2 regions of the Desulfosporosinus burensis genome follow, and region 2 is predicted to be linked to the other one. Evidence: riboswitches for the same ligand, from Rfam matches in the RefSeq annotation. Region 2 holds a riboswitch; the other holds the start of a gene.
The links. Region 2 has a riboswitch for S-adenosylmethionine ahead of ACYQ3Q_RS08180 (homocysteine biosynthesis protein). Riboswitches for the same ligand answer to the same signal wherever they lie in the genome.

Region 1: it holds a riboswitch for S-adenosylmethionine, as region 2 does, so the genes downstream of both, ACYQ3Q_RS07625 (homoserine dehydrogenase) here and ACYQ3Q_RS08180 (homocysteine biosynthesis protein) in region 2, are expected to answer to the same signal.

What each region holds. Positions count from the first base shown of each region.
Region 1 is NZ_BAAHYN010000004.1:56,942-60,078, forward strand. It holds gene ACYQ3Q_RS07620 (cache domain-containing protein) at 233-784, opposite strand; gene ACYQ3Q_RS07625 (homoserine dehydrogenase) at 1,022-2,026, opposite strand; SAM riboswitch class I at 2,115-2,215, opposite strand; gene ACYQ3Q_RS07630 (putative ABC transporter permease) at 2,389-2,799, shown strand; gene ACYQ3Q_RS07635 (NapC/NirT family cytochrome c) at 2,985-3,137, opposite strand, start outside.
Region 2 is NZ_BAAHYN010000004.1:174,817-177,953, reverse strand. It holds gene ACYQ3Q_RS08195 (P-II family nitrogen regulator) at 1-218, opposite strand, end outside; gene ACYQ3Q_RS08190 (hypothetical protein) at 443-571, opposite strand; gene ACYQ3Q_RS08185 (redoxin domain-containing protein) at 640-954, opposite strand; SAM riboswitch class I at 1,294-1,420, shown strand; gene ACYQ3Q_RS08180 (homocysteine biosynthesis protein) at 1,547-2,743, shown strand; gene ACYQ3Q_RS08175 (NIL domain-containing protein) at 2,749-3,137, shown strand, end outside.

The DNA.
Region 1 (3,137 bases), 120 kb from region 2:
GACTCATCCACTTTTAAAGAGCCTTATATGAGATTCGTGTTCCTCAGGCCGGAGATTTGCCGCCGGCTTTTCTTCAGATTCCACCTGGCAGTGGACACCCTTGCCTTAAGCATGGTTACTACTGCCTTCACCATTCGGGACTTTCACCTTAGAGAGACAGCGCCCATGCCGGGCGCACTATTCGAAGAACCGAGGCTAAGCCTCGGTTCTGTATTGTTTGCCTGGTCCTTACTTATTCCTGCGGTACTGATACCGTCATAACTGCCACAGTCTTATCGCTACTATCCTTAAAGGGAATATAGACCTTCAGATATCCGCCGCTTAGAGTACTAGTAGTCGTTCCACTTTTCATAACCACTCCAACAGTTTCTGGGGTGGCATACCCTTTTAGAACCCTTGCGGTTCCTTGTAAGATACTGGAAGACATTCTTTCTTCGCCTACGAAAATAGATACCCCCATGGTATCCGGGAACAAGGCTGCAACGTCATCCACTATTTTGTGATTACCATTTTCAGTGTAGGCACCTTTACTTAAAGTGGTTCCGGTTACTTTCCAGTCCCCGGGATAGTTTTTACTAAGCAGGTCATTTATTTTGGTTTCCACATCAGCCCCGCTTACTTTGCCCCCAGGTTGAACTGGGGTTTCAGCGGGATGCCCTTCCGGTGTTAGTGTCGCATTGTTGGGTTGGGGTGCGGGTGCTGGAGTTACAGGTTTTTTTGCACAACCAACAAAAGAAACCATTAATATCAGGATAGTTACAACCAGGAAAAGTTTCTTAACCATTGTTCCTCCTTATTTGTTGTAAATGAGCGGTTTAGATAAATCAGACTGTATACCACTCTCTGTTAACAGCATTGACCATTTTTCAGAAAGCCATTCATCCAATCGCGAGACTCCCTCGATATTCAAGCTTAGTTGAAACGAGTTCACTCTTATGCAATTTGACCCTAGTATAAAAAGGCGTCTTTAAAGTTTTTCGATCCCCTAGAAGCTGACCTTAAGAAAATTGCTTGGGATATCTTATCTCCCGGCCTGTAGAAAACCTCTATCGCGCTCCACGAGAACCCTCTCCGCCGCCTCCATAATATCGCCCAAAACAGCCCCTCCTGTGGCCAACCCACCCGCTCCCGGGCCGCTCCAGAAAAGCTCGCCAGCTAAAAGTGTCCGCAAAGAGAGAGCATTTTGCACCCCAGAGACTCGACTTAACAAATCGGTATCCGGTAACCATTCGACTCCAACTCTAATCTCTTGCTTTTGTGGTTTAGCACGAGCAATCAATTTGGGAATGCGTCCTTGTCCCTTCTCCAAAGCAATTTGCCCTTTATCCAACTGTTCAATTCCAGACATCGTCACATCTTTAAGCTGAATATCCAAATCAAAACACTCTCGACAGAGAATTACTAATTTACAGGCAGCATCTAAGCCACTAACATCCATTGAAGGTTCAGCTTCGGCATACCCTGCTTTCTGAGCAAGACGAAGTGCTGTGGAATAATCTTCGCCTAAATCATACATCCTGGTCAAAACAAAGTTCGTTGTGCCATTAAATATCCCTTGGACTTCTTCCACTCGATCTCCACAAAGGCCCCGTTGAATTGTGCGTAGAATTGGGATTCCGCCTAAAACACTTCCTTCATAGAGCAGGCCAGTCCCATTTCGGAGGGCAAGAGCCTTGAGTTCTGGGCCGTGTAAAGCAAGCAACAACTTATTGGCAGTTACAACCTGTTTTCTTTGCTCCAAGGCTTGCTTAATGTAGGCATAAGCTGGTTGTTCTCCTCCCATTACTTCTACCACGATATCAATTTCCGGATCCTCCAAAATATCTCGGGCATTCGTTGTAAATTCAGGTAAGCCAACTAGTCTTTTCTTTTTAGTATCTTGAACCAAAGCTCTTTGAATTTTCAGTGGAACGCCAAGTCGACGACTAATATTATTAATCTGCAAATTAATTCCTTGGACAAGACCCTGCCCTACTATTCCAAACCCCAGTAACCCCACTCGTACATCCTCTTTATCATTTCTCAATAGTCTATCCCCTTTTCTTCTGAGTTTGTCTGAGGATAATAAAAAAACTCTTCTATTCAAAGAAGAGTTTGCAGATAGCCTTCAGCTCAACTCATCTTTCAGGAAAATCCTGCAGGAATTAGCACCACTGCCTCAAAGGCCGGTTGCTGGGTTTCATCGGGCCAGTCCCTCCACCACTCTTAATGAGAACTTTATATTTAATTATCTTCTTATGATATACCACTTAACTAACATTTGTCAATAAATTTAGATCAAATTGACCGTAATCAACCATTAGAACCTTGATTGCCCCCTCCCTCTTTTTCCAAAAGATTCCTACCTGAAAGATGTATGTTCTAATTTTGTCTAACCATACTAAATCTATGAGAACACTTAAGCGCTTCTTAATTTACGGAATCATTGGTCTTGTCCTTGAGGTCATCTATACGGGTTTTGCCTCCCTCTTCAGAGGGGATTTCAGCATGCAAGGGTTTACCTTTTTAGTGATGATGCCCATTTATGGGCTGGCAGTCTTTCTCGAACCCATGCATACCCACATACGGTCTTTTCCTTGGTGGATCCGCGGACTGGGATATTTAGCTATGATCTGGATGATAGAATATTCTAGTGGTCTTATTTTGGCAGGAGTCTTAGGTGATTGTCCCTGGCACTATAGTGACAAATTAAACGTCAATGGATACATTACCCTTCGTATGGCCCCCGAATGGTTCCTTGCTGGATTGGGATTTGAAATCCTTCATGATTTTTTAGACGAGTTGCCTTTCGAAATCTAATGGGGCTACTCTGGCACCGCTTTGAAGTCTATAGAAGAGAGGATTGTGGCACCACAATCCTCTCTTCAACATTCTCTCTCCCCCTCTTGTTTAACACCCGAACACTCTAATTGCATCCTTTTCTATAAGTAGTTTCAACGGTTAAAGTGAGAATCCCTTTAAAGAATAGTATTTTTTTTACAATACTATTCTGCCAACTCATCAAATTTTTTATCAACGCCAAGACCATTTTTATGACCCGTATCTCTATGGCAATTGTTGCACCCTACACCGTTTTTAATAAGCTTGGCATGGTTTTTAGGCATAAGTGGTGCATTTGTTTCAGATTTAAAATTACC
Region 2 (3,137 bases):
ACTTTCTCTGCTTTTTCGGTGGGAACCACCACCTCAAGTTTTATCTTCGGCAACAGCCTAGTTTCGATTTCTTGACCACGGTAAATTTGAGTGTAACCCTTTTGATTTCCGAAACCCATAACATTAGAGACGGTCATCCCCTGCACATCGATGTTCGATAACGCAATTTTTACGTCGTTTAATTTTTCGGGTCTAATAATCGCTTCGATCTTTTTCATAATGTCACCCTTTAATCTTTAAAATTTAACCTATATTAAGCTTCGATAATCCCATACAGTATATCAGAAGTTTTCTTTGGATAATATGCTTTAATATGAAAAGCCGGGCTTAAGCCCGGCTTTGAGGAGTCTTTTTCTTGAAAGGGGAATTTTTTCCTCGGTCTGGTTTACCTGTCTGCGCTTTGTCGGTCGCTTTATTTGACATCAAGTTGCCTCCCCTGTACTTAGCTTGGATTATAAGTTGTTTGTCCATCCCGGCCATAATCCGTACGTCCGTCCTGATCGGCTTGGTGGCTATAAGGTAGCTGTTCGCGTTTCGGAAAGGGTTTTTTACTTGGTTTGGGCTGATCCATAGTATTCCTCCTTAAAGTTGGAATACATTTAGGATACCCTAGGAATGGATAATTATGTTGAGATTGCATTAGATTTTCCCAACGAATTTAAAGTCCCTTATGATGCCAGTCATTCCAGGTTGCCAGTAAGCGGGCACCCCTAGACCAGTCGCTTCCTCATAGATCAGTCCCTGAATAACGCGAATAATCTCAGCGATGTTACGACCAACCTCGGGTGGATAGAGGCTGACATACTTCACCTTGCGATCTGGAGCAATGATAAAGGTTGCTCGGAAGGCAATTCCCAATTCTGCTCTAAGTACTCCATATTGATGCGTTATGAGATGGGAACGGTCGGATAATAGAACCCATTGATTTTGGAAATCATTAAGACGGATGGTCACTTTGTTGCCACCATCATATGAGGCACCTTTAAGGCGCACAAAAAAGGGATCCCCTTAAAGCTAGGAGATCCATAAAAGAGGACTAACTACATGAAAAAAACGAAAATGAACCTGCTATTATTATATGTTATATTTTGTCGAATGTAAATAAATGTAATTATGCAATATCTGGTATTTAATCAAACTGAGTTATAACCTACAGCAGTTACTTTGGAAAAAAGGTATAGAGATTGGGCCGTTCTTACCCTAAATGTGTAATTTCTGTCTTAATTCATAGACAATCATATTGACATGATTTAAGACAAATGTTAGACTCAGCTAATGAATTGAATAATTATGCTCTTATCCGGAGTGGTGGAGGGACTAGCCCAATGAAACCCGGCAACCAGCTAGTGCGTTATGATGTTCATGGCTTGCACAAAGCATGGTGCTAATTCTTGCAGAAGATTCTTCTGATAGATAAGAGGAGCGTCGATATTTTAAAAATTTGGCCTCTTCTGTTGCAGAAGAGGTCTTTTAGTACTATCAGAGAAAAGCTCTCTGAAGGCATAAGAAGCAACTAAGTGTAACAAATCTGGAGGTGGGGACATTCATGAGTGTAGAAAAGACATATGCAGAGATTAATGCCAAGATTAAAGCTGGCAAAGCAGTCGTGGTAACTGCTGAGGAACTGATAGCCCTGGTAGAGGAAAAAGGTCTCTCTCAAGCAACCCAAGAAGTCGATGTGGTAACAACAGGTACCTTTGCGCCCATGTGTTCTTCAGGTGCCTTTTTGAGTTTCGGACATACAAAACCCCGCATGAAAATGCAGAAAGTATGGCTGAACGGTGTATCTGCGTATACTGGCATAGCGGCTGTTGACGCCTATATCGGCGCCACGGAGATGCCGGATAATGACCCGCTGAACAGCAACTATCCGGGTGAATTTAAGTACGGCGGAGGTCATGTCATTCATGATCTAGTGGCCCGCAAATCTGTCAAATTGAAAGCATTAGCCTATGGCACAGACTGTTATCCACGCCAAAATCTTGAAACCACTATTACGCTAGATGAGATAAATGAGGCGATCCTTTTTAATCCCCGTAATGCCTATCAGAATTACAACTGTGCGGTAAACCTGACCGATCGGACGATTTATACCTATATGGGCATGATTAAACCTCATTTGGGGAACGCCAATTATTCAACTTCAGGACAACTGAGCCCGCTCTTGAAGGACCCTCATTTTAAGACGATCGGGGTAGGTACAAAAATTTTTCTTGGCGGCGGAGTTGGATATGTGGCTTGGAACGGTACACAACATTTCCCGTCCATGATTAATGTAGAAGGCCAGGAACTAGGTAGTGCAGGGGGAACACTGGCTGTCACCGGGGATCTAAAACAAATGAGCCCTAGATGGCTTGTCGGTACCAGTTACCTCGGGTATGGAGCAACCCTCAGTGTTGGAATAGGGGTTCCAATTCCGATTCTTAATGAAGATATCGCTCGGTATGCTGCAAAGAAAGATGAAGAACTGTTTGCCCCAATTGTGGACTATGGGGAAGCTTATCCTTCATTTACACCGGGTAATCTGGGGTATGTTAGTTATGCAGACCTAAAGAGTGGAAAGATCCAGGTGAATGGCAAGGAGATCGCTACTGCTCCATTGTCAAGTATGCCGCGGGCCCGTGAAATCGCCTCAACTTTAAAAGGGTGGATTCAAAAAGGCGAATTTCTCCTGACAGAACCGGTTAAAGCGCTTCCCTCACCCGCTGACGGCTTTATCGCTCACAGTATTAAGGAGGATTGATGAAAGTGTCGCCAAAGAGAATAGTTTTACGTTTTGGAACAGACATTTCGGTAAAGCCCATAGTCTATCGTTTGGTTAAAGATTATGACTTAGTGGTCAATATAGTTAAAGCGGACGTAAACCCGCAAAAAGAAGGAACCATGATCTTAGAGGTTACCGGGGACCAAAGTGAAGAAGGACTAAGCTATTTGCGTGATCTGGGAGTTTCAGTTCAGAACCTTAACCAAGAAATTGTACGAAATGAAGAAAAGTGTGTGATGTGCGGGGTGTGCACTGGCATTTGCCCGACCGGTGCCTTATATATGGAGCGTCCCTCTATGGAAGTCTTCTTTGATGGGGACCAATGTGTTTTCTGTCAACTATGTACAAAAGTCTGCCCTATGAAGGCAATGGA